One region of the Roseateles sp. DAIF2 genome, then DNA from elsewhere that is predicted to be linked to it. Evidence: predicted binding sites of a transcription regulator. Region 1 holds the regulator's gene; each other region holds the start of a gene.
The links. Region 1 encodes FNR, which switches genes on or off when oxygen is low (the NO sensors DNR and NnrR bind a similar motif). Its sites were predicted from a motif close to TTGATNNNNATCAA; they were not measured.
Positions count from the first base shown of each region.

Region 2: G8A07_RS11590 (universal stress protein) is a predicted target of FNR. The motif match lies at 2,458-2,471, and genes of this name have one in related genera.
Region 3: G8A07_RS18555 (hemerythrin domain-containing protein) is a predicted target of FNR. The motif match lies at 2,299-2,312, and genes of this name have one in related genera.
Region 4: G8A07_RS25415 (hemerythrin domain-containing protein) is a predicted target of FNR. The motif match lies at 5,525-5,538, and genes of this name have one in related genera.

Region 1 is NZ_CP049919.1:2,239,081-2,246,445, reverse strand. Features, by position in the region: gene G8A07_RS10445 (sulfite exporter TauE/SafE family protein) at 1-97, opposite strand, end outside; gene hemN (oxygen-independent coproporphyrinogen III oxidase) at 108-1,520, opposite strand; gene fnr (fumarate/nitrate reduction transcriptional regulator Fnr) at 1,615-2,436, shown strand; gene G8A07_RS10430 (hypothetical protein) at 2,848-3,135, opposite strand; gene G8A07_RS10425 (hypothetical protein) at 3,139-3,402, opposite strand; gene ccoG (cytochrome c oxidase accessory protein CcoG) at 3,425-4,882, opposite strand; gene ccoP (cytochrome-c oxidase, cbb3-type subunit III) at 4,907-5,821, opposite strand; gene G8A07_RS10410 (cbb3-type cytochrome c oxidase subunit 3) at 5,811-5,978, opposite strand; gene ccoO (cytochrome-c oxidase, cbb3-type subunit II) at 5,995-6,618, opposite strand; gene ccoN (cytochrome-c oxidase, cbb3-type subunit I) at 6,635-7,365, opposite strand, start outside.
Region 2 is NZ_CP049919.1:2,506,648-2,514,012, reverse strand. Features, by position in the region: gene rpoD (RNA polymerase sigma factor RpoD) at 1-1,331, opposite strand, end outside; partial or broken gene G8A07_RS11600 (RNA recognition motif domain-containing protein) at 1,364-1,672, opposite strand; gene infA (translation initiation factor IF-1) at 1,779-2,042, opposite strand; gene G8A07_RS11590 (universal stress protein) at 2,529-2,993, shown strand; gene G8A07_RS11585 (hypothetical protein) at 3,072-3,269, shown strand; gene G8A07_RS11580 (Hsp20/alpha crystallin family protein) at 3,394-3,825, shown strand; gene G8A07_RS11575 (universal stress protein) at 3,854-4,690, shown strand; gene tam (trans-aconitate 2-methyltransferase) at 4,784-5,563, shown strand; gene G8A07_RS11565 (LysE family translocator) at 5,567-6,202, opposite strand; gene G8A07_RS11560 (Lrp/AsnC family transcriptional regulator) at 6,289-6,744, shown strand; gene G8A07_RS11555 (sensor histidine kinase) at 6,864-7,365, shown strand, end outside.
Region 3 is NZ_CP049919.1:4,000,084-4,007,448, forward strand. Features, by position in the region: gene G8A07_RS18545 (sensor histidine kinase) at 1-668, opposite strand, end outside; gene argH (argininosuccinate lyase) at 759-2,168, shown strand; gene G8A07_RS18555 (hemerythrin domain-containing protein) at 2,349-2,855, shown strand; gene G8A07_RS18560 (hypothetical protein) at 2,938-3,909, opposite strand; gene G8A07_RS18565 (DUF6345 domain-containing protein) at 3,928-4,602, opposite strand; gene G8A07_RS18570 (DNA polymerase IV) at 4,859-6,139, shown strand; gene G8A07_RS18575 (VOC family protein) at 6,160-6,636, opposite strand; gene G8A07_RS18580 (SH3 domain-containing protein) at 6,868-7,365, opposite strand, start outside.
Region 4 is NZ_CP049919.1:5,502,847-5,510,211, forward strand. Features, by position in the region: gene G8A07_RS25395 (S8 family peptidase) at 1-990, opposite strand, end outside; gene G8A07_RS25400 (hypothetical protein) at 1,110-2,153, opposite strand; gene gap (type I glyceraldehyde-3-phosphate dehydrogenase) at 2,321-3,319, opposite strand; gene tkt (transketolase) at 3,405-5,459, opposite strand; gene G8A07_RS25415 (hemerythrin domain-containing protein) at 5,606-6,175, shown strand; gene G8A07_RS25420 (HD domain-containing phosphohydrolase) at 6,314-7,365, shown strand, end outside.

The DNA.
Region 1 (7,365 bases):
CGACCAGGCCGGTGCAGGCCGCGCCGCACATCAGCGCGCAATGCGGCGTGCCGGCCAGGCCCATCAGCAGCGCCGAGGCGATCAGGGCCAGGTCCATGGCGCTTGGTTCAGATGATCTTGGAGAACTGCGCGCGCGTGCGGTCGGCCTGCAGATAGCGGTCGAACACCATCGCCACCGCGCGCACGAAGTACCAGCCCAGCGCCGTCACCTCGATCGAGCCCGGCAGCAGCTGCACCATGCCGGCCTCCTGCAGCGGGCGCAGCGCTTCCAGCTCGGCGCGGAAGTACTCCGGCACCTTGATCAGATGGGCCAGCTCGATCGATTCGAACTCGACCCGGCCCTGGCACATCAGCGCCATGATCATCGCGCGGCGCAGCAGGTCGTCGCGGTTCAGCGCCAGGCCGCGCACCACCGGCAGCTGGCCCTGGCGCAGCAGGTCGTAGTACTCGTCCAGGGTCTTGGCGTTCTGGCTGTAGGTCACGCCGACCCGGCCGATCGCCGAGACGCCCAGCCCGATCATGTCGCAGTCGGCCTGGGTGCTGTAGCCCTGGAAGTTGCGGTGCAACCGGCCCTGGCGCTTGGCCACCGCCAGCGAATCGCCGGGCAGCGCGAAATGGTCCATGCCGATATAGGTGTAGCCCTGGGCCAGGAAGCCGCCGATCGCGCCCGACAGCATTGACAGCTTGTCGCCGGCTGGCGGCAGCTGGCCGACGTCGATGCGGCGCTGCGGCTTGAAGCGCTGCGGCAGATGCGCATAGGCATACAGCGCGATGCGGTCCGGCCGCAGCTCGGCCACCTGCGCGATGGTGCGCTGGAAGGAGGCCGGGGTCTGCAGCGGCAGGCCGTAGATCAGGTCCACATTGGTCGACTCGAAGCCGAGCGCGCGGGCGCTCGCCATCAGCGCCGCCACATCCGCATAGCTCTGCTGGCGATGCACCGCCTTCTGCACCGCGGCGTCGAAGTCCTGCACGCCGAAGGACAGGCGGTTGAAGCCCAGGCCGCGCAGATGCGCCAGACGCTCGGTGGTGACGGTGCGCGGGTCCACCTCGATCGACACCTCGGCGCCGGCGGTCAGGCGAAAGCGCTTGGCGATCGCCGTCATCAGGTCGCCCAGCTCGGTGTCGCTCAGGAAGGTTGGCGAGCCACCGCCCAGGTGCAGCTGCGAGACCTGCGGCGCACGGCCCAGCCGCGCCAGGGTCAGGTCCATCTCGACCAGCAGGGCCTGCAGGTATTCGCCGGCGCGCTCATGGTGGCGCGTGATCACCTTGTTGCAGGCGCAGTAGTAGCAGACCGATTCGCAGAAGGGGATGTGCACATACAGCGACAGCGGCGCGCCGCCGCCGACCAGCGCGCCGCTGGCGCGCTGCGCCAGCGCCTGCTCGTACTGCTGGACCGTGAAGGCCTCGACGAAGCGGTCCGCCGTCGGATACGAGGTGTAGCGCGGCCCGGCGATGTCGTAACGACGCAGCAGGTCCTCGCTGATGGCGGGCGCGGTGGGGGTGATGCAGGCGTTAGGCATGAGCGCACTTTGCCAAGCCCGGCTGGCCGGCGCTTGATGCACGTCAAGCTTCATGCGCATCGGCGGGTCAACAATGGACCTCATCTTGAGGAGCATCATGTCGTCCACCTTTCAGCAAGCCTCGCCCTGCCCCGCGCCCGCCGCCAATGGCGAATGCACGGGCCGGACCCTGACCCGATCCACGCCGCAGGACGCGGCCCTGCGCGCCGAGCCCTTCAAGGTCGCCTGCTCCAGCTGCAATCTGCGCGAGCTGTGCCTGCCGGTGGGCCTGTCCAAGACCGATCTGGAGCAGCTGGACACCCTGGTCGCCACGCGCCGCACCGTCGCGCGCGGCGACACCCTGTTCCGCGCCGGCGATGCCTTCCAGTCGCTGTTTGCGGTGCGCACCGGCTTCTTCAAGACCTGCGTCTCGGCCGAGGACGGCCGCGACCAGGTCACCGGTTTCCAGATGGCCGGCGAGCTGCTCGGCCTGGACGGCATCAGCAACGACCGCCACAGCTGCGACGCGGTCGCGCTGGAGGATTCGCAGGTCTGCGTGATCCCCTATGGCCAGCTGGAGGAGCTGTCGCGCGAGTTCACCGACCTGCAGCACCAGTTCCACAAGATCATGAGCCGCGAGATCGTGCGCGACCATGGCGTGATGCTGCTGCTCGGCAGCATGCGCGCCGAGGAGCGCCTGGCGGCCTTTCTGCTGAACCTGACCCAGCGCCTGCAGGCGCGCGGCTTCTCGGCCTCCAGCCTGGTGCTGCGCATGACGCGCGAGGAGATCGGCAGCTACCTGGGTCTGAAGCTGGAGACGGTCAGCCGCACCTTCTCCAAGTTCCAGGAGGACGGCCTGCTGGAGGTGAAGCAGCGCCAGATCCGCATCGTCGACCAGGCGGGCCTGCAACGGCTGGTGAACAGCACGAACTGTTGAGAGGTCGATGTTGCAACGATGAAGCGCCCTGCGGGGCGCTTTTCTTATGGTTCGGTCGTGGGACGCTCGGGCGATCGCCGGGCTGCGGGTGCACGCGCTTGCTCCGTGTCCCCCGGGCCGCGCTGCGGCCCTCCTCCTTAACCTGCGCAAGCGCGCACACCCGCAACCCGGCTCTGGCGGCGCAGCGCCTCTTCGACGACGCCCCATATCGGCCACAGGGCGCACGCAGGAGGGTGGGTGGGCCTGATGCGGAGGTCAAGGAGGAGGCCGCGCAGCGGCCGGGGGATTGAGCCCGGACACCGGAAGTCCGGTGGACTTCCGGTGCCTGGCGAAAGCCAGGGCCGCGAGGCCCTGGCAGGCAGCAGCAGGCCTGCCCGCCCTCCTGCGCTCTTCGCCGATCCCGCCCGCGCCTCAGTCGGCTAGCAACAGACTCAACCCGGACGACAACGCCGTGATGGCCCAGAAGCCCAGAAAGGCCAGGCTGTAGAGCGCCAGCGGCGGCAGGCCGGCCGCAGCGATGCGCGGCTCCAGCAGGGTCGGGTCGAGCAGGCTGAACACCAGGCCCTCCAGCACCGCGGCCATCAGGAAGGACGGCCACAGCGCCGCCATCAGCCGCCGGCGCAGACGTTGTTGAATCTGCGGCTGTGGCCGCAACCGCGGCGCGACGGGCGCCAGCGGCGGACCGGCGCGGCGGCCCATCGCTCAGAGGCCGCCGGTGGCGGCGTGGTTGCGGGCCTTCATCGCCGGCTGCTCGGCCTGGGTCTGACGCAGGTCGGCCGAGGGGTCGACCCGCTTCGCCTCGATCACCGGATCCGGATGCGCCAGCGCCAGCGCCAGGGTCACGAAGGAGGCCAGCACCACCGCGCTGGGCCCGCCGATCACCAGCCACATCATGCCGACGCGCCACCAGGGGCGCGGCGTCGCCTGGCCGACGGGCCCGTTGCTGTTGTTGCCATTCATGCTCATGCGGGGTCTCCGGTTGGGCGGGTCAGCGGGGCACGACGAAGGTGGACTTCTCGCGCAGGCCGCGCGCCTCGTCCTCGTCCGAGGCCAGGCGGCGGATCTCGAAATGGATCACATGGGCGCCGGCGCCGGCCGCGGCCGCGCCCTCGGGCGGCAGACGCAGCGCCAGCGAGACCCAGCGCGCCTCGGCGGGCGCCAGGGTCAGGGCCACCGGCCGGCTCAACGCCAGGCCCGGCAGGCCGTCGGCCTCGATCTCGTAGCGCTGCGGCTTCTCGGTCGCGTTCATCACCTGCAGGCGGTAGACGTTCTCGATCACGCCGTCCTCGATCTGGCGCGCCAGTGCGGCGCGGTCGCGCAGCACGTCGACCCGGAAGGGCGTGCGCAGCGCCAGGCTGGCCAGCATCGCGCCGGACAGCAGCAGCAGGATCGCGCCGTAGACCAGCACGCGCGGCCGCAGCACGCGGCGCCAGCGTTCGCCACGGTTCAGGTGCTGGGACAGGCCGTTCTCGGTGTCGTAGCGGATCAGACCGCGTGGATAGGCCATCTTGTCCATCACGTCGTTGCAGACGTCGATGCAGGCGGCGCAGCCGATGCAGTCGTACTGCAGGCCCTGGCGGATGTCGATGCCGGTCGGGCAGACCTGCACGCACAGGGTGCAGTCGATGCAGGAGCCCAGGCCCTGGGCCTTGGGGTCGGCCTTCTTCGAGCGCGAGCCGCGGGGTTCGCCGCGCTCGGCGTCGTAGCTGATGATCAGCGTGTCCTTGTCGAACATCGCGCTCTGGAAGCGCGCGTAGGGGCACATGTACTTGCACACCTGCTCGCGCATATAGCCGGCATTGCCATAGGTGGCGAAGCCATAGAACAGCACCCAGAACCATTCCCAGGGACCGAGGCCGAAGGACAGCACCTCGCGGCCCAGCTCGCGGATCGGCGTGAAATAGCCGACGAAGGTGAAGCCGGTCCACAGGCCGATCGCGATCCAGGCGGCCTGCTTGCCGCCCTTGCGCCAGAGCTTGTTCCAGTTCCAGGGGCCGGCATCCAGGCGCATGCGCGCGATGCGGTCGCCCTCGAACTTCTGCTCCACCCACATATAGATCTCGGTGTAGACCGTCTGCGGGCAGGCATAGCCGCACCACAGGCGCCCCGCCACCGCGGTGAAGAAGAACAGCGCATAGGCCGAGATCAGCAGCAGCGCCGTCAGGTAGATGAAGTCCTGCGGGTACAGCACCAGCCCGAAGATGTAGAAGCGCCGCGCGCCCAGGTCGAACAGCAGGATCTGGCGCCCGCCCCATTCCAGCCAGGGCAGGCCGTAGAACAGCAGCTGCGTGGCCCAAACCAGCACCCAGCGCCAGGCCGCGAACCAGCCATGCACGGTGCGCGGGTAGATCTTCTTCTGCGCCTCGTACAGGGACACCATCTCGGCGCCGGCCTCGGCGGCCGGCGCGATCGGGATCACCTTGGCCCGGGTACTGCTGCTATTCATGGCGATGGCTTCTGCTCTTCTTCCTCACTGCACCTTCGGGTCGCGATGCGACAGGCCCCAGACATAGGCGGCCAGCACGCGGATCTGCTCCGGGCTCAGGCGCTCGCCATGGGCGGGCATCTGGTTGGTCTTGCCGCCGTTGATCATCGCGACCACCGCGTCCTCGCCCCAGCCATGCAGCCAGACCTTGTCGGTCAGGTTCGGCGCGCCCAGGGCCGGGTTGCCCTTGCCGGCCGGGCCGTGGCAGGCGGCGCAGGAGGTGAACTTGTCCTTGCCCAGCTGCGCGGCGACCGAGTTGTGCGGGCTGCCCGACAGGCTCAGCACGTAATGCGCCAGGTTGCGCACGTCCTCGGCATTGCCGACCGCCGCGGCCATCGGCGGCATCTGGCCGATGCGGCCCTTGCCGATGGTCTCGATGATGGTCTCGTGCGCGCCGCCATACAGCCAGTCGCCGTCGGTCAGGTTCGGGAAGCCCTTGCTGCCCTTGGCATCGGAGCCGTGGCAGGTGGCGCAGTTGTTGGCGAACAGGCGCTCGCCGATGCCCATCGCCTGGGTGTTGCCGGCCAGCTGCTCGACCGGCATCGCCGCGTACTTGGCATAGACCTCGGTCAGCGCGACGCGCGCCTTGGCCTGCTCGGCCTCGTACTGGCCGGTGCTGCTCCACTTCAGGGTGCCCTCGGCGCTGCCCAGGCCTGGATACAGGGCCAGGTAGACGCCGGAGAACACGACGGTCAGCACGAACAGGCCCATCCACCAGCGCGGCAGCGGGTTGTTCAGCTCGCGCAGGTCCTCGTCCCAGACATGGCCGGTGGTGTTGTCGCCGGCCATCACCTTGCGGCGTGCCGCGATGACCAGCAGCAGCAGGCAGAACACCAGGCCACCGATCGTGGCCGCGGCGACGAACACCGACCAGCCGTTGGAGAAAAAGTCACTGCCCATGATTCACCACTCCCGCCTGCTCATCCTTCAGGGGCAAGGCCGCCAATTCATCGAAGGTGTTCTTGTCGCGCCGGCCGCTGTAGACCCAGGCCACGATGCCCGCGAACATCAGCAGCAGCAGCACCGTCACCGCGCTTCTCAGATCATTGATATCCATCTCGCGCTCCTAGCCGTCACTTCAGCGATGTGCCCATGACCTGCAGGTAGGCGATCACCGCCTCCAGCTCGGTCTTGCCCTTGACCGCCTCGGCCGCACCGGCCACCTCGGCGTCGCTGTAGGGCACGCCCAGGGTGCGCAGAGCCTGCAGCTTGGGCGCCATCTCGGCCGGGTTCACGCCGGTGCTGGCCAGCCAGGGATAGGCCGGCATGTTGGACTCGGGCACCAGATCGCGCGGGTTGATCAGGTGGATGCGGTGCCATTCGTCGCTGTACTTGCCGCCGACGCGCGCCAGGTCCGGGCCGGTGCGCTTGCTGCCCCATTGGAAGGGGTGGTCGTAGACGAACTCGCCGGCCGTCGAGTAATGGCCGTAGCGCAGGGTCTCGGCGCGGAAGGGGCGGATCATCTGCGAGTGGCAGTTGTAGCAGCCCTCGCGCACATAGACGTCGCGGCCGGCCAGCTGCAGCGGCGTGTAGGGCTTGAGGCCCGGCGCCGGTTGCGTGGTGGAGCGCTGGAAGTACAGCGGCACGATCTCGACGATGCCACCGACCAGCACGGTCAGCAGCACCAGCACGATCATCAGGAAGTTGCTGGTCTCGATCTTCTCGTGACCCGCGGGCTTGTTGGTAGTGGATGCCATGATGTTCTTGTCCTCCTCAGGCATGGGCCAGCACCGCGGGCACGCGCACCGGCTGGTAGCGGCCGACCCGCGCCGTCATCACCACGTTCCAGGCCATCACGCACATGCCGCCCAGGTACAGCAGGCCGCCCGCCAGGCGGATCACGTAGAAGGGGTAGGTGGCCTTGACGCTCTCGACGAAGCTGTAGACCAGGGTGCCGTCCGGGTTGGTGGCGCGCCACATCAGGCCCTGCATCACGCCGGCGATCCACATCGCGGCGATATAGAGCACGATGCCCAGGGTCGCGACCCAGAAGTGCAGCTCGATCGCGCGCTTGCTGTACATCTCGGTGCGGCCGTACATGCGCGGGATCAGGTGGTACAGCGAGCCCATCGAGATCAGACCCACCCAGCCCAAGGCGCCGCTGTGCACATGGCCGACCGTCCAGTCGGTGTAGTGGGAGAGCGCGTTGACCGTCTTGATCGACATCATCGGGCCCTCGAAGGTCGACATGCCGTAGAAGGAGAGCGAGACGATCAGGAACTTCAGGATCGGGTCGTCGCGCAGCTTGTGCCAGGCGCCGCTCAGGGTCATGATGCCGTTGATCATGCCGCCCCAGCTGGGCGCCAAGAGCACCAGCGAGAACACCATGCCCACGCTCTGCGCCCAGTCCGGCAGCGCGGTGTAGTGCAGATGGTGCGGGCCCGCCCACATATAGGTGAAGATCAGCGCCCAGAAGTGCACGATCGACAGGCGGTAGCTGTAGA
Region 2 (7,365 bases), 270 kb from region 1:
AGGTCGAGGAACTGCATGCCGCGATTGACGTATTTCTTCGCGATCGAGATCACCAGACGCAGATTGGCCTCGACCAGTTCCTGCTTCGCGGCCAGCGCGGCCTGCTCGCCCTCGCTCATGCGCCGGGCGATCGCCTTCAGCTCCTTCAGCGGCACGGCCGCCGCGGCCTGCAGCGCGATCAGCCGGCGCTGCAGCTCCCGGATCGCGGGCTGGTGGCGCTCCAGCGCGGCAGCCCAGGGCGTGGCCGCCGACCTCTCCTCGTCCACCCAGGCCAGGTCCAGCGCCCGGGGTGGGAAACGCTCGATGAAGCGCTGCTGCGGCATGCCGCAGCGGTCCACCACGATCTTGCGGATCTCGCGCTCGCAGCGGCGCACCTCGTCCACCTGGGCACGCAGCAGCCCGCACAGGCGCTCGATCGTCTTGACGCCGAAGCGCAGATCCATCAATCGCAGGCTGAGCGCCTGCTGGGCGCTCAGATAGGAGGCCGAACCATGGCCGGCGCGCGCCTCCGCCCGGCTCAGCCGGTCGACACCGACGCGCAGCGCCGCGAAGGCCGCCAGCGCGGTGGCACGCAGCTCGCCGAGCCGTCGCGTGCCGGAACGGCTCGCCTCGGCGCCGCCCGCTTCCTCATCCTCGTCGTCGAAGACATCGTGATCTTCCTCGGCGACATAGTCGTCCGCCTCGCCGGCCATGCCTTCGATCAGCTCCTCGACGCCGAGGCTGCCCTCCGCCAGCCGCTCGCCGCAGGCCAGCACCTCGGCCATCACCATCGGCGAGGCCGATATCGCCAGCATCATCGCCTGCTGGCCGGCCTCGATGCGCTTGGCGATTTCGACCTCGCCTTCGCGCGTCAGCAGCTCGAAGCCGCCCATCTCGCGCATGTACAGGCGCAGCGGATCGGTGGTCCGCCCGAACTCCGAATCGACCGTCGACAGCGCCGCTTCCGCGGCCTCCTCGGCCTCTTCCTCGCCGGCCACCGCGATGCCGCCGCCGGCCACCAGCAGCGTGCCGGCATCGGGCGCGCGCTCGTAGACCTCGACGCCCATCTCGCGCAGCAGCTTCGCGACCGCCTCCAGCCCCTCGGCGTCGCCCAGCTGCTGCGGCAGGTGGTCATGGACCTCCTGCTGGGTCAAAAAGCCGCGCGTCTTGCCCAGGGTGACCAGGGCCTTCAGTTCCTTGCGGCGCGTCTCGGCCTCTGCCTCGGTGAGCTGGCTCACCTCGAGGCCGAACTCACGCACCAGGGCCCGCTCCTTGGACTTGGGCACCTTCATGCGCAAGGGCTTGGCCTTGACGCTCGCGGCGGGGTTCGCGACGGAGCTCTTCGCGGCCATGCGACGCGCCGGCTCGGCGCTCAGTAGCTGCGGCCGCCGCCGTAGCCGCCGCGGCCACCACCACCGCCGCCGCCGAAGCCGCCCGGGCGCTCCTCGCGGGGACGAGCCTCGTTCACGACCAGCGCGCGGCCGTCCACCGACTGACCGTTCAGGCCGCGGATCGCGGCCTGGGCCTCGCTGTCCGAGCCCATCTCGACAAAGCCGAAGCCCTTGGAGCGGCCGCTGTCGCGGTCCATCATGACCTTGGCGGAGGAGACGGTGCCGAATTCCGAGAACTGCTGCTGCAGATGCTCGTCGCGCACGGAGTAGGCCAGGTTGCCGACGTAAAGTTTGCTGCCCATATGGCTGCCTTTCGATAAATGCGTGCGGCCTTGCGGATTGCGTTGAGGACCGGTGACGCGGGGTGGGTAAATTGGGAGGGGGAACGCTGTGCCGGTGGATGCCCGCTCAGCGTGGACCGCGTCGCATCGGCGCACCGCCACCGCCGCGCGTTTCAATATGGCGGAAGGTGATGCGGCCCTTGCTCAGGTCATAGGGCGAGAGCTCCAGCGACACCTTGTCGCCCGCGAGGATGCGGATGTGGTGCCGGCGCATGCGGCCGGAGGTGTAGGCCACCAGGCTGTGGCCGTTGTCCAGCATGACGCGAAAGCGAGAGTCGGGCAGCACTTCCTCGACCTTGCCGTGCATTTCAATCAAGTCTTCCTTGGCCAACGGATCTCCTTGCCGATCGATGTGAGGGAATGAACGACCACGCGTGCCAGGCAAGCCAGCGCGGCCGAAAAAGAAAACGAGTCGCGGGGGCGAGCTTCGGTGGGGCGTGGCCCGGCCGCATGCGCGGTCAGGGTCCGGATCCGGTCGGAGGATGGGAGGGACCGGAAATGAAGCTCGCCAGTTGAGGCGGCTGACACCGCGGAACCCGCAGCATCCGGGTCGGGCGGTGTGGTGCGCGGCGAGGGCCGGGGACCATGTCAGACGACAAATGGCGCGTTAGTGAGCAAGACGCGCCAGGAGGGGCGAAGTGTACGCCGGTTCCGCAATCGGCGCTGGCCGGGGCTGCTCGTCATCCGTCCGGCGCGAGGCGGGGGGGCGAGCGCGGCCCGATCACGCCCGGGCCAAGCCGCGCGGCTTGCGTTGGATCAAGGCCGCGCGACACCGGTGCGCCCAGCATCGGGTCATGCCCGTGATGGAGACCCATCCATGTATCGCAACATTCTGGTGCCGCTGGACGGCAGCGAGACGGCCCTGCGAGGCCTGCGCGAGGCCCTGCGCCTGGCCGAGCACCGACCCAGCACCTTGCATCTGCTGCATGTGCTGGCCGACTATCCGCTGATGGTCGAAATGTCGCGCGGCGTCGATTTCGAGGTTTCGCGCCAGCGCCTGCGTCAGCATGGCGCGCAGGTGTTGGCCGTCGGGGAACGGCTGGCCGCGCAGGCCGGCATCGAGTGCCGGAGCACAGTATGCGAGGCCCAGGGCCAGCGCGTGGCCGACCTGATCGTCGCCGAGGCGCGGCAGCAGCATTGCGGCCTGATCGTGATCGGCTCCCATGGCCGGCGCGGTGTCGGCCACGCGCTGCTGGGCAGTGACGCGGAGCTCGTGGCGCGGCTGGCGCCGATGCCCGTGCTGCTGGTCAAGGGCGCAAGCGACTCCGGCCATGCCGAATGACCCTGCCGACCACATGCCGGGCGCGGTCTGCCGGTCAAAGTTCGATACTTCGTGCAGCAACCCGGCGAAGGGATTCCAATGGACGAAAGCAACTCCTTCCTGTTCCACTACGGCACCGCCGCGCTGGACGAGTACGGCAACTGGCTGAACCAGGTGCTCGCGCTGCAGGCCGGTTGGCTCGCGACCGCCTGGGTGCTTCAGACCAGTTGTGCGATGCGTCCCTGGGTGCCGCCGCCATGGCTGTTCTGGCAGCCAGGCACGGAACAGCTGGCGTGAGCGGGCGGACCGCCAATGCCGGCTTTGTTGATCCGGAACAAGATGTGGCGCCATCGGCTGCCTAGACTGCCTTGCCAGGGCCGCGGCCCGTCGCCCGGTCCGAACTCAGAGCAAGGAGCAGACCATGAGCGCATTGACCCGCATCGATCCCCTTGAGCAGCTGTTGCCCGAGATGTTCCGTCGCTTCGCGCAGCCCCTGCGCTTCGGCACTTTGAACGCCGAACCCACCGGCGACATCCGTCTGGATGTCAGCGAGACGCCCGCTGATTACACCGTGCGTGCCGAGATCCCCGGAGCCAAGAAGGAGGACGTCCGCATCACGGTGGACGGCAACTTTGTCAACATCGCCGCCGAGATCCACCGCGACAAGGAAGAGAAGGCGGACGGCGGGCGCGTGCTGCTGAAGGAGAGTTACCACGGCAGCGTCGCGCGCGGTTTCTCGCTGGCGCATGAAATCGACGCCGGACGCGTCGTCGCCAGGTTCGAGGATGGTGTGCTCAGGCTGACCCTGCCCAAGCGCGAGGGCAGCGCAAGCCGCACGATCGCGGTGCAATGAGAACACCATCGCCCCACGGGAGCCGAACATGAGCTATCGCAGCCTGCTCGTACATCTGGACGGCACTCCGGCCGGCACAGCGCGCGTCACCCAGGCCATCGATCTGGCGATGCACATGGACTGCCATCTGGTCGGACTCGCGCCGACCGGGCTGCTGAGCATGCCGGTGGCGCCGGAGGCCGCTGCCACGCTGGGCCAGTTCAACGCGCTGGCCTGGGAACTGCTGCAGGACCAGGCCCAGCAGGCGGCCGGGCGCTTTCGTGCCGCCTGCGCCGCCGCCGGTCTGAAGTCCTGTGAGGCGTTGATCGATACCGCCGACATCGCCACCTCGCTGGTGCGCCACGCCCATTGCTCGGACCTGCTGATCCTCGGACAACCCAACCCGGCCCAGGTAGGCCACGCTCAGCAACGGGCGATCACCGAGCAGGTGCTGCTGCACAGCGCCCGACCGACCCTGCTGCTGCCTTATGCCGGTCGCCTTGGATCGCTCGGCCGGCATGCGCTGGTGGCCTGGGACGACAGCCGTGAATCCGTGCGGGCGGTGACCGACGCGCTGCCGCTGTTGCGGCGGGCGCAGGTCGTCACCGTGCTCAGCTGGCGCGAGAGCGACGTGCAGGAGCCGATGGCGCAGCGTCTGGCCGCGTTGCGACAATGGCTCGCCTGGCAGGGCGTGCAGGCCGAAACCCGCGAGGAACGCAGCAGCAGCAGCGTCGCCGACGCCCTGCTGTCGCGTGCGGCCGATCTCGGCTGCGACCTGATCGTGATGGGCGCCTACGGACATTCGCGCTGGACCGAGCGCGTGCTCGGCGGCGCGACGCGCGGCCTGCTGGACGCGATGACGGCGCCGGTACTGATGTCTCATTGAGCGCCCGGGCGTCGGCGCCTCGCATCCCGGCCTGCGTCAATTCTTATATAAGACATAAGATCGGCATTTCTCGACTCACCCCCGGAGCCGCCGATGCCCGCCGACTGGAATCCCGACCTGTACCGCCGCTTCGAGGACGAGCGCACCCGCCCGGCCGCCGAGCTGCTGGCGCGCGTGCCGCTGGCGGCGCCGGCGACGGTGGTGGACCTGGGCTGCGGCCCCGGCAACTCCACCGAGCTGCTGGCCGCGCGCTATCCGCAAGCCGAGCTGAGCGGGCTGGACAGCTCGGCGGCGATGCTGGCCGCGGCGCGCGAGCGCCTGCCCGGCCTGCGCTTCGAGCAGGCCGACCTGACGGACTGGGCAGCGCCGGCGCCGGTGGACCTGCTCTACGCGAACGCGGTGCTGCAATGGCTGCCCGGGCATGAGGCCCTGCTGCCGCGCCTGCTGCGCCTGCTGACGCCGGGCGGCGTGCTGGCCCTGCAGATGCCGGACAACCTGGATCAGCCCAGCCACCGCGCGATGCGCGAGACCGCGGCTGAGCCGCACTTCGCCGCCGCGATCGGCGATGCCGGGCGGCTGCGCGGCCGGCTGCTGAGCGCCGAGGCCTATTACGACCTGCTGGCGCCGCATGCCGAGGTCGACCTATGGCGCACCACCTACCACCACCACATGGCCGATGCCGCCGCCATCGTCGACTGGCTGCGTGCCACCGGCCTGCGCCCCTTCCTCGACGCACTGGCGGAACCAGCGCTGCAGGCCCGCTTCCTGGCGGCCTATCAAGCGCGCATCGAGGCCGCCTATCCGCCTCGCGCCGACGGCAGCCGGCTGCTGGCGTTTCCGCGGCTGTTCATCGTCGCGCGGCGCCACCCCTGAGCGTCAACGCGCGAACAGCCCGCCCAGCTGCCAGGCGGCGAAGCCGGCCAGCAGCAGCGCGCTGGTGCGGCGCACGCGGCGCTGCCAGCGCGCATCGAAGCGCTCGCGCAGCCGGCCGACGCCGGCGCTCAGCGCCAGCCACCACAGCGCCGAGCCGACGAACACGCCCAGCACAACCAGGCCCGGCGAGGCCGCCGCCGCGCCGCTGCGCGCCGACAGCGCGCCAAACACCGCCATGAAGGAAAAGATCGTCGCCGGGTTCGACAGGGTCAGCAGCACGGTGCCGAAGAAATAGCGCCACAGCCCCTGGCCGGCCTCGCGCGGCCGCGCCGCCGTCGCCGGCGCGGCCGGCGCGCGCCACAGTCCCCAGGCCATCCACAGCAGGAACAGCGCCCCGCCCAGGGCCAGCGGCACCCGCGCCGATTCCAGCAGCCGGATTACCGCGCTGACGCCATAGGCCCCGAGCGCGCCGTACATCGCATCGGCCACCGCCGCGCCGAGGCCGGTGGCCAGGCCGGCGCGTGGCCCCTGCTGCAGGCTGCGCTGGATCGTCAGCAGGCCGATCGGCCCGACCGGCGCGGCGATGGAGAGGCCGATCAGGAGGGCCTGGGCGAAGAGAGCGAGGTGAGCGGAGTCCATGACGGCACTGTAGGGAGCGCCACTCCTGCCGCAAAGCCTGGATTTCAGGCAGTATCGCGGTCATACCAACGATTTTTCAGGCAAGCATGGGAGCCGCCTTGCAACTCGACGAAAAGGCCTGGCTGCTGCTGCAGGCCCTGCAGGCCGACGGCCGCGCGCCGCTGAAGAGCCTGGCCGCCGCCGCGGGCCTGTCGATCCCGGCCACGGCCGAGCGGCTCAAGCGCCTGCAGGAGGCCGGCGTGATCAGCGGCATCCATGCCGAGCTGGAGCCGCGCGCGCTGGGCTACGCGGTGCGCGCCATCATCGGCATCACCGCGCCGCAGCCGGCCAAGGCCCGGCTGCTGAGCAAGCTGCGCGAACTGCCCGAGGTGCTGGAATGCCACCATGTCACCGGCGCCGACTCCTATGTGATGACCGTGGTCGCCACCGGCCTGGCCGAGCTGGAGGCGCTGATCGCGCGCATCAATGCCTTCGGCGAGACGCGCACCTCGATCGTGCTGAGCAGCCCGATCCCGCGGCGCGGGTTGCGGGCGCCGTCATGAGGCCGGGCCATGGCGAGAATTTTCCGCAAGACCTGGCCCCGCCCCGCCCGGACGGTGCCGATAATGGGCGCCACCATGCACCACCCCTTGAACGCCGCCCCGGCCGGCCCCGCCACGCGATGAGGCGTCTGTCCGGCTCCTCGCTGCGCAACGCGGTGGTGCTGGCCTTGGTGGTGGGCCTGCTGGTGCCGACCGGCGGCGTGCTGCTCTACGACCTGCAGACCCAGCGCCGCGAGGCGATGGACGACCTGAAGCGCGACCTGGCGCGGGTGGTGGAGATCCTGGCGCTGTCGCTGTCCGAGCCGATCTGGCAGGTTTCGCCTGACCTGGCCGAGCCGATGATCAAGGCCCAGGTGGACGACCCGCGTTTCGTCTCGGTGCTGGTGCTGGAGCCCTCCTCGCCCAAGCCCTTCCTGGAGTTCCAGCGCGACACCGCGGACCGGCACCTGACCCTGAGCCAGACCCGCGCGGTGCTGCGCGATGGCCGCGAGATCGCGCAGATCACCGTGACGATGAGCGCCGCACCGCTGCTGGAGCGGCGCCGCCAGGACATGCTGCGCACCCTGTGGCGCAGCGGCCTGACCCTGACCCTGTCGCTGGCCCTGATCCTGATCGTGATGC
Region 3 (7,365 bases), 1.8 Mb from region 1:
TCCAGCACCCCTTCCGCGCGCAGCGGGTCGACGCGCACCAGGGCCATCGCGGTGTTCAGGGTGTTGAACAGGAAATGCGGCCGGATGCGCGACTGCAGCTCAACCAGCCGCGCCAGCGCGTCGGCCGGCCGGTGCGCTCGCTCGCGCAGCTTCAGCCAGTACAGCAGCATCGCGGCGCAGGCGCCGCCGGCCAGCGCGACGCTGACGAGCCGGAAGCCGCCGCTGGGCTCCTCGCTGGCCAGGGTCAGCAGCTGCCAGCCCAGCGAGGCGCACAGCGCCCCCAGGCTCAGCACCGCCGCCCATTGCCAGGGCTCGCGCCAGCGCGCGAGCTGGTGGCGCAGGCCGCACAGCAGCAGGAGCCACAGCAGCACGCCGGTCAGGGTGACCACGGTGCCGCTGCTCATCCAGGCCGTCCATTGCGTGAAGCCTGGCGCGGCCAGCGCCAGGCCCAGGCCCAGCAGCAGCTGCACGCCCAGCACCGCGCGCAGCACCAGGCCGACATGGCAGACGTCGAACACCCGCCCGGCATCGAACAGCCGCGACCCGGGCACGGCCAGGTCCGGCTGCGCCGGCAGCGGCGCCAGGCCCAGCACGCCGCTGAGGTTGCTGCTGTCGGCCCAGTCGTGCCGCTTGGTCTGCGAGTTGTTGTTGCTGGCTCGTCCCGCCATGGTTCCCGGTCGGCAGATAAAATCCTTGCTCCGCCATTGTCGCTTCACCGCAGCCGCCGCGTCATGCGGGCCTGCCCTGCCTGCCCACCCATGTCCTCAGCCTCCGACAACCAACTCGCCAACAAAGCCCAAGCCTGGTCCGCGCTGTTCTCCGAGCCGATGAGCGACCTGGTCAAGCGCTACACCGCCAGCGTGTTCTTCGACAAGCGCCTGTGGAAGGCCGACATCCAGGGCAGCCTGGCTCATGCCGAGATGCTGAACGCCCAGGGCATCCTGGGTGCCGAGGACCTGGCCGCGATCCAACGGGGCATGGCCCAGATCAAGGGCGAGATCGAGGCCGGCAGCTTCGAGTGGAAGCTGGATCTGGAGGATGTGCACCTGAACATCGAGGCGCGCCTGACCGAGCTGGTCGGCATCGCCGGCAAGCGACTGCACACCGGCCGCAGCCGCAACGACCAGGTCGCGACCGATGTGCGCCTGTGGCTGCGCGACGAGATCGACGAGCTGACCCAGCTGCTGTCCGCGCTGCAGCTGGCCCTGGTCGAGGTGGCGGAGAAGAACGCCGAGGTGATCCTGCCCGGCTTCACGCACCTGCAGGTGGCCCAGCCGGTGGCCTTCGGCCATCACCTCTTGGCCTATGTTGAGATGTTCGCGCGCGATGCCGAGCGCTTAGGTGATGCGCGCCGCCGCGTCAACCGCCTGCCGCTGGGCGCGGCCGCGCTGGCCGGCACCAGCTATCCGCTGGACCGCGAAAGAGTCGCCAAGACCCTGGGCATGGAGGGCGTCTGCCAGAACAGCCTGGACGCCGTCTCGGACCGCGACTTCGCGATCGAGTTCAGCGCCGCCGCGGCCCTGGTGATGGTGCACATCTCGCGCCTGAGCGAGGAGCTGATCCTGTGGATGAGCCAGAGCTTCGGCTTCATCGACCTGGCGGACCGCTTCTGCACCGGCTCCTCGATCATGCCGCAGAAGAAGAACCCCGACGTGCCCGAGCTGGCGCGCGGCAAGACCGGCCGCGTGGTCGGCCACCTGATGGGCCTGATCACCCTGATGAAGGGCCAGCCCCTGGCCTACAACAAGGACAACCAGGAGGACAAGGAGCCCCTGTTCGACACGGTCGACACCCTGAAGGACACCCTGCGCATCTTCGCCGAGATGATGGGCGGCCTGACGGTCAAGCCCGAGGCGATGGAGCGCGCCGCGCTGAAGGGCTATGCCACCGCCACCGACCTGGCCGACTACCTGGTCAAGAAGGGCCTGGCCTTCCGCGATGCGCACGAGATCGTGGCCCATGCGGTCAAGACCGCGATCCAGCAGGGCGTGGACCTGTCGCAGCTGCCGCTGGCCGAACTGCAGAAGTTCGACGCCCGCATCGACGCCGACGTGTTCGAGCTGCTGAGCCTGCGCGGCTCGCTGAACGCCCGCAACATCCTGGGCGGCACCGCGCCGGCCCAGGTGCGCGCGCAGGTGGCGCGCCACAAGGCCCGGCTGGGCGGATGACCCACCCCCTACGCGCTGCGCGCGCCCCCTCAAGGGGGCGGTGCCGGCCGACCGGCCAAGCCGGATCGGCGGCACCCGCGCGGTGAAATCCGCCTCACGCGATGCCAAGGCTCTTCTCATCTTGAGCATCTTGATCCAGCACAAGACCGGTGCCGCGCGCACCGGCCAGACTCGCGCCTCATGAGCACCACCCCCCTGACCTGGAGCGACAAGCTCGTCCTGAAGCAGCCGCAGCTGGACCACACGCATGAGGAGTTCGTCGCGCTGCTGAACGCCTACGGCGCCGCGCTGGCGAGCGGGGCGGATGCGCTGCCGGCCTTCCGCGAGCTGCTGGCCCATACCGAGGCCCATTTCGCGATGGAGGAGGCCTGGATGGCCGCCACCGGCTTCGCCCCGGTGAACTGCCACAGCAGCCAGCATGCGATGGTGCTGAACGTGATGCGCGAGGTGGTGCGCCATGCCACCGAGCTGAACGACCGCGAGCCGATGTCCATCGTGCTGGGCGAGCTCAGCCAATGGTTCCCGGCCCATGCCGAGATGATGGACGCGGCCCTGGTATATCACATGGAGCAGGTCGGCTTCGACCCCGCCTCCGGCCAATGCCGCGACGGCGCCAGCGCACCGGCCGGCGGCCAGCATGCCGGCGGCTGCGGCTCGGCGTCCTGCACGCCCGCCCCGTCCGCCTGAGACGGGCGCCGCCCAGACCCAACAGCAAGGGCCGCCGCAGCGGCCCTTGTCCTTTCTGCCTCGCCTCCTCCTCAGCGGCGCATCAGCCGACCTGCAGGTTCTTGTCCTGCGGCGCGATGCCGTCCGGATTCGCGCTCAGGCAGGCGCCGTAGAGATCGGCCGCCGCATAGGCCTTGGGCGAGGCCACATGGTGATAGCGGCCAAAGAAGAAGCCGATGCCCAGCTTGCCCTCGCTGACCTGGCCCTCGATCTGGAAGGCCGGGAACAGATGCGTCTGCTGCGTGAACACCGGCAGCGCCAGATAGACCAGCTCCAGCTTGTCGATCTGGATCTTGTGGCCCGCGGCGCTGTACTTCTCCAGCTGCGGATCGGTCAGCAGGCCCACGCCCAGCGCCTCCTCCACCGTGCCGGGCAGCTGCAGCTTCTGCTCGCGCCCCAGCGGCCGCCAGGCGTGGAAGATGCCGGCGTAGCGCCCGCCCTCCTCCGGCTCGACGAAGGCCAGGGTCTTGGCGCCGGCGCCGCGCACCGGCAGGCCCGCCACCGCGTAGTGAAAGCGCACCGAGGCCTGGCCCGCGCCATGGGCGATCTCGCGCCCCTTGGCGTCGAGCTGGGCCACCTGGTCCAGCTGCACCGATTCCGAGGCCAGCTCCTTGCCCAGCAGGCCCAGCGGCTCCAACAGCTCGCGGGTGCGGCCCAGCAGCTTGCGGCCGGCCTCGGGGCTCAGCGCCAGGCGCTGGTGCTCGTCGCTGCCCTTGACCAGGCCGTCCCATTGGCGCAGCTCCTCCTTGGCGCCGCGGCCGGCGGTCGCATCGCGCGCCCACAGGCCGCCGCTGGCGCGGAAATGGGTGATGTCGCCGCGCTCGCTGGCCAGCACCAGGCCATGGTCGAACTCCACCTCGCGCAGGCTGCCGAGCTTCAGGCGCTCGGCCAGCCGGCCGATCGCGGCGCGGCGGGTCTCGCCCAGGTCCGGCGCCTGCAGCGCATGCACCGGCAGGGTCTTGGGCAGTTCGGGCAGCTTGGCCTTGAAGCCGAGTGCATTCAGTCTGACTGTCATGATGTGCTCCTTCCCCGCTCAGCAAGAACCATGGGCGGTCCAGAACGAGCGATTGCTGACCGGATCGATCGGCTCGTCGCTGCCCAGGCGCTCGTTGTAGGTGTCGGCACCCGGCGCGGTGGCGCGCAGATAGGCCCATTCCACGTTCGAGCCCTCGACCGCCACATTGGCCAGCTTCCAGGCCTCACGCAGGGTGTAGTGCGGCATGAAGGGCAGCACCTCGTGCAGATAGGCCGCGTACATCGCGAAGTACTGGCCGCGCGGATTCTGCCCGCCGCCGCTGTAGGAGCTGTTGTGGAAGCCGAACATATAGTGCAGGCGCGCGAAGGCACCGCTCCAGCGGCCCACCGAATTGCTGGGCGTGTGCTCCAGCAGCTTGCAGGCATGGGTGGCGAAGATCTCCAGATCGGTCTTGCCGAAGCGCACCGTGTCCGAGGTCGAGACCGAGCCGTCCGAGACCGAGAAGGCGTTCGGGTTGCCATGCGAGGACATCATCACCGCATCGACCTGGTCGATCTTCTCGGTGTAGGACGCCGTCTCGACGAAGTCCTTTTCCAGCACCGCCGCGTCGCCGTGGTCCTGGGTCCAGTTGAAGCCGGACAGGGGGTTGAGGGTGGACGCAAAACCCTGCGCCTCGATGCGACGGCCGTCGATGCCGTCCTTGATCCACCATGAGCCAAGATTTCTGGCCATAGGTCCTCCTTGGGCGATTCCGTGATGAACAACATGCCATCGGGCTGCCCGCCGGAATCGGGAACAGGACGCATCGGCCGCGACGGCGCTGGCCCATCGCGCTTTCCGCTCTCGTCGCGGCACCCTGGGCCGGTGATGCCGAGCCAGGGTTATAGGTCTGGCCCCGCCGGCCCCCTACCCCTATCCGTAGGGGGCGCGAGCGCGCCGCGGGCTGCTGACAAGCGGTGTCGGCGCATCGCGCGACAATGCGGACGCGATGGCCGCCGCCTCATCCCCTTCCTCGTCAGCTTCCTCGTCCTCCTCCGCCGTCCCGGAGCGCCTGATCGCGCATCTGGACATGGACGCGTTCTATGCCTCGGTGGAGCTGCTGCGCTATCCGGAGCTGAAGGGCCTGCCGGTCGTGATCGGCGGCCGGCGCGAGCATGCGCCGCGCCTGCGCGAGGACGGCACGCGCGAGTTCGCCAAGCTGCGCCACTACACCGGCCGCGGCGTCGCCACCACCTCCACCTATGCGGCACGCGACCTCGGCGTGTTTTCGGCGATGGGCCTGATGAAGGCCGCGCTGCGCGCGCCGGACGCGATCCTGCTGCCGACCGACTTCGAACGCTACCGCCATTACTCGCGCCTGTTCAAGGCCGCGGTGGCCGAGATCGCGCCGGTGATCGAGGACCGCGGCATCGACGAGATCTACATCGACCTCAGCGAGGTGCCCGGCGTGCGGGAGCCGGTCGGCCACGACCCGCTGGGCGGCGTGCGCGCGGTGGCGCGCGAGATCAAGAACTCGGTGGCCCGCGCCACCGGCCTGAGCTGCTCGATCGGCGTCACGCCCAACAAGCTGCTGTCCAAGATCGCCTCCGAGCTGGACAAGCCCGACGGCCTGACCCTGCTGACCCGCGAGGACATCCCGACCCGCATCTGGCCGCTGGCGGTGCGCAAGATCAACGGCATCGGCCCCAAGGCCGCCGCCAAGCTGATTGCGCTGGGCATCGAGACCGTCGGCCAGATCGCCGCGGCCGAACCGCTGTGGCTGATCGAGAACTTCGGCAAGAGCTACGGCGCCTGGCTGCATGAGGCCTCGCATGGCCGCGACAACCGCCCGGTCGTCACCCACAGCGAGCCGGTGTCGATCAGCCGCGAGACCACCTTCGAGCGCGACCTGCATGCGGTGCATGACAAGGCCGAGCTCGGCGCGATCTTCACGAGGCTGTGCGAGCAGCTGGCCGGCGACTTGGCGCGCAAGGGCTACGAGGGCCGCACCATCGGCATCAAGCTGCGCTTCGAGGGCTTCGTCACCGTCACCCGCGACCTGACGCTGGACCTGCCGATCGCCGATGCCGCCGCGATCCGCCGCGCCGCGGGCAGCTGCCTGAAGCGGGTGGACCTGAGCCGTCGGCTGCGGCTGCTGGGCGTGCGGATCGGCAACCTGAACCATCCGGGCGAGCGCGTGAACGCACGCCCGGCCCGCCGGGTCGGCGCCGGCCAGGCGGCGAGCAGCGCGAAGGACGAGCCGAAGATGGAAAGCCTGGACTTGTTCTGACGCGGGGACCGCCGAGTGAATCAGCCCTCGCCGCCTTGCTGCATCATCTTCTCGAAGCGGCTGCGCATTTCCTCGGGCGTGATGTCTTCCTTCTTGCTGGCCAGCAGCCAGACATGGCCGAAGGGATCGGTCAGCGTGCCGCGGCGATCACCGTCGAACTGGTCCGCCACGGCCATGGTTTCCTTGCCGCCGGCGGCGACGGCCTGGGCAAAGACCGCATCGACATCCTCCACATAGAGCAGCAGGGAAACGGGCGAACCGCCCAGGGTCTGCGGGCTGCGATAGCCCATGTCGGGAAACTCATCCGCGAGCATCACCGGCGAGGCACCGATGCGCAGTTCCGCATGCATGACCTTCCCGCTCGGGTCGGCCAGGCGCACGAACTCCGTCGCACCGAACGCCCGCTGGTAGAACTCGATGGCACGCGCCGCATCGCTGACGATGAGGTAGGGCGTGGCGACGCGGTAGGCCTCCGGGATAGCTTGGCTGGTAGACATGATGCTAGGTTCCTCCCTGGACATGAAATGACGGCTTCGCGGGTTCGGACGGTCCGACGCCCGCGATGCCAAGGCTGCAGGCGCGAGGCCTGCAGGGTTGCAACTGCCGGGCAGCCATCATGGATCCGACTTCGGTTCGCCGCCACCTTGGCGGCCCAGGCATCCCCCATCTTCTGCGCGGCAGTCGCACCACTGGTCATGCAAGCCTCAGCGCATTAAACGCAGGGGCGCTCAGGGACCGTCGCAAGAGGTTTCCTGGATGCCGCAGATCCGGTCAAGCCAGACGCGGAAACGGCCTTTTCGAACATCGGCACGCACCGCGGGCGCCGTGATCAGCAGCGACCGAAGGCCGGCGGAAAACCGGGCCTCCTCGTATTCGACCTGGGCCCAGTCACCCCGGCAGTCGACAAGCCGACCAGCTGCTATGGCCGCGTCACCATCGAAAAGCAGATCATCCTTCAGCCGGACGGCCTCGGGCGCGCTCGCTACCGGGCCGGTCCGGCCGATGTTGGCCTGCGACTTCACGACCAGCTTTCGACCGCTGACCCAGCCCTCACCCTGATAGGTGGGCCGCGGCGGTTGACCGGTCAGCATGTCGTCGTCGACCGCATCGCGGATCTTGAACCATCCCTTGGCACTTGCAGTAACGCTGACACGGGCACGAACCCGCAGCCCCGACCGATCCGACCAAACCGGTGGCAGAGTCCCTAGCACCTTCGCAGAGGCCGA
Region 4 (7,365 bases), 2.7 Mb from region 1:
GCTACCGCCCAGGCTGAGGTTCAACACCCGGGCCGGATTCGGGTTGGCGGGCAGTCCCGGCACGCTGACGCCGGCGGCCCAGCGCATGCCGGCGATGATGTCGGAGTCGTAGCCGCCGCATTTGCCCAGCACCCGTACCGGCAGGATCTTGCTGCCCCAGGCCACGCCCGCGATGCCCTGGCCGTTGTTGCTGGTCGCGGCGATCAGGCCGGCCACACGGGTGCCATGCCAGCTGCTGTTGGCCACATCCTCGCTGGTGCAAGTACTGCCCAGACTGCCACCGTTGATGTCGGCTTGAGTGACCCAATCACCGGGATCGGAGGCGTCGTTGTCGGCATGGTTGCCGTCGTTGGCGATCGCCAGTGCCGTCGAACTGCCGCTGCTGAAGCCGACCATGTCATAGCCGCCGACGATCTGCGCGGCCAGGTCCGGATGATCCTTGCGGATGCCGGTATCGAGCACCGCCACGACGATCGAGTTGCTGCCGGTGGTGCGATCCCAGGCCGCCGGGGCATTGATGCTGGAGACGATGCCCGCGCTCGGCTCGCGCAGATACCACTGACCGGCGGCCGGACCGCTTGAGGGGCCGGTCATGTAATAAGAGTCATTGGGTGTCGCATAGTGGCGGCGGCGCTGGTCCACCACCACCATCTCGACCTCGCCGTCCTGCGCCAGGCGCTGGGCCAGCGCGGCGGAGCTCATGCCGCGGGCGGTGATCACATGGGTGCGCTCGTCCAGGCTCAGCCGCGCGGCCAGGCTGCGACCGGTGCGCAGGCCCAGGCCATAGGCGCGGGTCTGCGCGATGTCGGCGGCCTCCATAGCGCGGGCGCGCAGCGCCAGCGGCTTGGCGCGCACGCTCTGCGCCGCGGCCTTGAAGCGCACGATCACCCGGGCCTCCTCCGCCTCGCTGGCCGCATGGACGGCAGTGGACGCATAGCCCAGCGCCAGGGCCGAGCTCAGCAGGGACAAACGCAGCAGCATGGGCTTCATGATGGGGGAACTCCGCATTGGGCCAGCCCAGTGTAGGCGCGCTCCGTGACGGTGCAAGGGTCAAGAAGGGCGAGCGGTGGATGTCAAATCCAGCGTACACGTCCTTGGCTGCACAAGGGTCAGCCCAGCTCTACCTTGCCGCAGGGCACCGTCACGACCAGGCTCTGCCCCAACATCTGATCGAACAAAGTCGGCGGCATGCCCATCGTCAGCTCGGACAGCCAGGTCGTGAGCTCCAGCCTGTTCAGATTGGGTTCTCCGATCTCGCCCACCCGATTGGGCAGGGCGGGCCGCCCAAGCGTCCACATCAGCTTGAAGGGGCAGCCCATGGAGTCGAGATCGAACCGCACGGGTCTACGCTCCAGGTCGGTCATGCGGGCCAGGAAGCTCGTCAAATCCATGTCCTTGAAGGTGTACACCGGATCATCCGCCGTATGCGAGCGGAATTTGAAGAGCTGCTCGGAAACCTGCGGCTCTGCGCCGTCGGGCAGACAGGGCATGCGGTACTCGGCCACATGGTCCAGCACCGCATTGCGCACCCGGTCATCGGCCTTGGCATAGACCACCTTGACCTGAGGCGGTGCCGTCGGGCTGTCGAAGCGCATTTGCACCACCACGTTGCCGAACTCGCGAGGCTTGAAGCGCGTGCCTGTCAGCGAGTCCTCCCAGACGCGCAATTGACGGGCCGGGGTGCGAATGCAGGCATGCCAATCCTTGTGCGGTGTCGACGGCACATGGCGCGGCGCGCTCCAGTGCACGGCATCACCACCGCGCGCGGCAAAGTTGAACTCCTGCACCACATCCACGCGCTGCCCGGCCGGCAAGCAGGGCAGGCGATACGCGGCGACATGACGCTCCACGCTTTCCACGATGCGCTCGCTGCCCGCGCGGAACAGCAACTGGACCGCAGGCGCCTTGTCCGCCGCGGTGAAGCTGAGCCGCACACGCAGGGTACCGTCGCGCAAGGCCTTCTTATCGAACTCGGGATAGTCGGGCGGGGCCTGCGGGCGCTGCAAGCAGGCCAGCAGCTCCTTGCCCTCCTCGTTGTTGACCGCTTGTTGCTGTTGAGCCAGCGCAGCGCCTTGCCATAGCAACAGGATCGCCAACAGCCCCTGACCCCAGCCCTTGCACCGTTGCCCCGGTGCCTGTGTCTTTGCAGCCATCCTCACCATCCCTTTGTACTGTTGTTGTCCGCCACCCCAGCGGGTGGCAGCGCAGTATGCGCCGGGCTCACCACGGCACAGATCCCACCAAAGAGTGAGCCAAGTCACAAAAGAAGAAGCCCCGGCCGTCTCCGGCCGGGGCTTCAAGGGGTGGTGAAATACGCCGCTTACTTGGCGATCACGCGCACCATCTCCAGCACCTTGTTGGAGTAGCCCCACTCGTTGTCGTACCAGGCGACCAGCTTGACGAAGGTGCCGTCCAGCGCGATGCCGGCCTCGGCGTCGAAGATCGAGGTGCGGGCGTCGCCGCGGAAGTCGGTGGCGACCACCTTGTCCTCGGTATAGCCCAGCACGCCCTTCAGCGCGCCTTCGGACTGGGCCTTGAACTCGGCGCAGATGTCCTTGTAGCTGGCCTCGTTGTTCAGCTCGACGGTCAGGTCGACCACCGAGACGTCGCTGGTCGGCACGCGGAAGCTCATGCCGGTCAGCTTCTTGTTCAGCTCGGGGATCACCACGCCGACGGCCTTGGCGGCGCCGGTGCTGCTGGGGATGATGTTCTCCAGGATGCCGCGGCCGCCGCGCCAGTCCTTGTTGCTCGGGCCGTCGACGGTCTTCTGGGTCGCGGTGGCGGCGTGCACGGTGGTCATCAGGCCGCGCTTGATGCCCCACTTGTCGTTCAGCACCTTGGCCAGCGGGGCCAGGCAGTTGGTGGTGCAGCTGGCGTTCGAGATGATGGCCTGGCCGGCGTAGGTCTTGTCGTTGACGCCGAAGACGAACATCGGAGTGTCGTCCTTCGACGGGGCAGACATCACGACCTTCTTGGCGCCGGCGGCCAGGTGCTTCTCGGCGGTGTCCTTGCTCAGGAACAGGCCGGTGGACTCGACCACGATGTCGGCGCCGACCTCGCCCCACTTCAGCTCGGACGGATCCTTGACCGCGGTCAGGCGGATGCGCTTGCCGTTGACGATCAGGGTGTTGCCGTCGACGGCGACATCGCCCTCGAACTTGCCGTGCACGCTGTCGTACTTGAGCATGTAGGCCAGGTAGTCGGGCTCCAGCAGGTCGTTGATGCCCACGACCTCGATGTCCTTGAAGTTGGCCACGGCAGCGCGGAACACCATGCGGCCGATGCGGCCGAAGCCGTTGATACCGATCTTGATCGTCACGTCAGTCTCCTAACAAAAACAAGAAAAACACAAAACCCAAACGACAAGGGGTGCCGTTGCCGCACCCCTTCTTCTCACTTCGTCATCACTTGCGTGCCTTCAGGCGGGCCGCGCCGATCGCGACCTTGACCGTGTCGGCCACGTTCTCGGCGGTGAAGCCGAAATGCTTGAACAGCACGCCGGCCGGGGCCGACTCGCCGTAGCTGTCGATGCCCACCACGGCGGCGCAGCGGTACTTCCACCAGAAATCGGTGACGCCCATTTCCACCGCGATGCGCGGCAGGCCCTCGGGCAGCACGCTGGCCTTGTACTTGGCGTCCTGGCGGTCGAACACATTGGTCGAAGGCATCGACACCACGCGCACCGCGATGCCGGCCACCGCCAGTTGCTGCTGCGCGGCCAGCGCCAGCTGCACCTCGGAGCCGGTGGCGATGATCACCGCCTGGGCCTTCTTGTTCTTCAGGCCGATCGCGGCCGGCTCGCTCAGCACGTAGCCGCCCTTGGCGATCTCGTCCACCGCGGTCTTCGGCGCGTAGTTCAGGTTCTGGCGGCTCAGGGCCAGCACGCTGGGGCGCTGAGCATTGCCGATCGCCATGGTCCAGGCCACCACCGTCTCGGTCGTGTCGGCCGGGCGCCAGACGTCCAGGCCGGGGATCAGGCGCAGGCTGGAGACATGCTCGATCGACTGGTGCGTCGGGCCGTCCTCGCCCAGGCCGATCGAGTCATGCGTGAACACATGGATCACGCGCTGCTTCATCAGCGCGGCCATGCGGATCGCGTTGCGGCTGTAGTCGCTGAAGGTCAGGAAGGTGCCGCCGTAGGGGATGTAGCCGCCATGCAGCGCGATGCCGTTCATGATCGCGGCCATGCCGAACTCGCGCACGCCGTAGTTGATGTGGCGGCCGCCGTTGGCGCTGCCGTCGACTTCCAGGCGGAAGGCCGGCGTGCTCTTGGTGTTGGTCAGGTTCGAGCCGGTCAGGTCGGCGCTGCCGCCCAGCAGCTCGGGCAGCGCGGCGGTGAAGGCCTCCAGCGCCAGCTGGCTGGCCTTGCGGCTGGCCACGGTCTGGGCCTCGGTATGCGCCTTCACGACCGCATCGACCGCGATCTGCGCGAAGTTCTCCGGCAGCACGCCGGCCATGCGGCGCTGGAACTCGGCGGCCAGCTCGGGATGGGCCTCGGCATAGGCGTCGAAGCGCGCATCCCAGGCCTGCTCGAGGTTCTCGCCGGCGTCCTTGGCGTCCCACTCGTTGTAGACCTCGGCCGGCAGGTGGAAGGGTTCGTGCACCCAGCCCAGCGCGTCGCGGGTCAGCTTGATCTCCTCGACGCCCAGCGGCTCGCCATGCGCCTTGGCGGTGTTGGCGCGGTTCGGCGAGCCCTTGCCGATATGGGTCTTGGCGATCACCAGGGTCGGCTTGTCGCTGCTGGTCTTGGCGCGGGCGATCGCCGCGTCCACCGCCTCAACGTCATGGCCGTCCACCGGGCCGATCACGTTCCAGCCATAGGCCTCGAAGCGCTTGGCGGTGTCGTCGATGAACCAGGGCGCGACCTGGCCGTCGATCGAGATGCCGTTGTCGTCGTAGATCGCGATCAGCTTGTTCAGCTTCCAGGCGCCGGCCAGCGCGCAGGCTTCGTGGCTGATGCCCTCCATCAGGCAGCCGTCGCCCAGGAACACATAGGTGTGGTGGTCGACGATCGAATGCTGTTCGCGGTTGAACTCCTTGGCCAGCATCTTCTCGGCCAGCGCCAGGCCCACCGCGTTGGTGATGCCCTGGCCCAGCGGACCGGTGGTGGTCTCGACGCCGGGGGTGATGCCCACCTCGGGGTGGCCCGGGGTCTTGCTGTGCAGCTGGCGGAAGTTCTTCAGCTCCTCGATCGGCAGCGCGTAACCGGTGAGGTGCAGCAGCGCATAGATCAGCATCGAGCCATGGCCGTTGGACAGCACGAAACGGTCGCGGTCGGCCCAATGCGGATTGGCCGGGTTGTGGCGCAGATGGCGGCCCCACAGCGCGACGGCGATCTCGGCCATGCCCATCGGCGCGCCCGGATGGCCGGAATTGGCCTGCTGCACGGCGTCCATCGCCAATGCGCGGATGGCGTTGGCCATCAGGGAGGTGTTCTGGACGGCAGCGGTATCGGCCATGGTCGGTGCGGGACGGAGTTGCGAGGGAATCGGGGATTTTACTTGGCCGCCGACGCCCCCTGGGTTTGACCTGGGACAAGCCGGTTACCGCCCCGCCCGGGCAAGCTGGCAGGCAGCCCGGGTTGGCGCCGGGACAGGAGCCGGCCATGGAGCCCAAGACCCTTCGCATCATCCGCGCCGAGCATGGCGCGCTGGCCGCGATGCTGCACACGCTGGCCCTGATGGCGCGCCAGCCGCGTCCCGATTTCGACGCGCTGCGCGCGATGCTGTTCTATGTCGACGAGTTCCCCGAGCGCCTGCACCATCCGAAGGAGAGCGAGCTGCTGTTCGCCCGCCTGCGCGCGCTGGCGCCGCAGGCACGCGAGCTGCTGGACCGGCTGGACGCCGACCATGCCCGCGGCGAGCGCGCGGTGCGCGCGCTGCAGCATGCGCTGCTGGCCTACGAGCTGCTCGGCGAACCGCGCCGCCAGGCCTTCGAGGCCGCCGCGCTGCGCTATGTGGACGCCTATCTGGAGCATATGGGCCTCGAGGAGCGCGAGGTGCTGCCGCTGGCGCTGCGCCTGCTAGGCCCCGAGGACTGGGCCGAGCTGGACGAGGCCTTCGCCGCCAACCGCGATCCGCTGACCGGCCACGCGCCGGACGAGCCCTACCAGGCCCTGTTCGCGCGCATCCTGCGCCTGGTGCCGGCGCCGCTGGGGCTGGGCGCGCCGAACTGAGCCGCCAAGAAGGGCTTGCCAACGCGCGGCACCGGCATAGACTGGGGCCGTTCGCGATCCTTCTTCTTCATTCGACAGCGGCAGGGAGACGGCATGACCGTAACCGCGTCAGAAGCAGCGTCGCCCACGATCCTGTTCGTGGACGATGAACCCTCGATCCTCAGCGCCCTGCGGCGCCTGTTCCGGCCCGAGGGCTACCGGGTGCTGCTGGCCGAGAGCGCAACCGCCGCGCTGGCCCTGCTCGAGACCGAGCCGGTGGACCTGGTGGTCTCCGACATGCGCATGCCGGTGATGGACGGAGCGCAGTTCCTCGAGCAGGTGCGGCGGCGCTGGCCCGAGCTGGTGCGCATCCTGCTGACCGGCTATGCCGACATCGGCGCCACCATCGCGGCGATCAACCGCGGCGAGATCCACCGCTACATCGCCAAGCCCTGGGAGGACCAGGACCTGCTGCTGGTGGTGCGCGAGGGCCTGACGCGGCGCCGGCTGGAGCAGGAGAACCGGCATCTGCAGCGGCTGACCGCGGCGCAGAACGAGCAGCTGCAGAGCGCCAATGCCGAGCTGGAGCGGCGCGTGCTGGCGCGCACGCAGGAGATCGCCCAGATCAACGGCTTCCTCGAGCAGGCCTATGCCGAACTGGAGCAGCAGTTCCTGCTCTCGCTGGACGTGTTCGCCGGCCTGCTGGAGCTGCGCGAGGGTGGCAGCGCCGGCCATTCGCGCCGGGTGGCGCTGCTGGCGCGCCGCACCGCTGAGCGCCTGGGGCTGGATCCGCCGACATGCCAGGACGTCTTCAGCGCCGGCCTGCTGCACGAGATCGGCAAGATCGGCCTGCCCGATGCGCTGCTGCGCAAGCCGGTCTCGACCATGAACGGCGAAGAACAGGCGCGCTACCGCCAGCACAACCTGAATGCCGAGGCCGCGCTGCTGGCCCTGCCGCGCCTGCAGCGCGCCGCGCGCTTCGTGCGCTGGCAGGATGAGCGCATCGACGGCCGCGGCCTGCCCGACGGGTTGGCCGGCGACGAACTGCCGCGCGCGGCCCAGGCCCTGAGCCTGGCGGTCCATTACCACGGTCTGCTGTCGGGCCGGCTGGCGGCGAAGCGGCTGGGGCCGACCGAGGCTGCGGCGGTGATCAAGCAGGGCGCCGGCCTGCGCTATGAGCCGGCCGTCGTCGCGGCCTTCCAGCAGGTGCT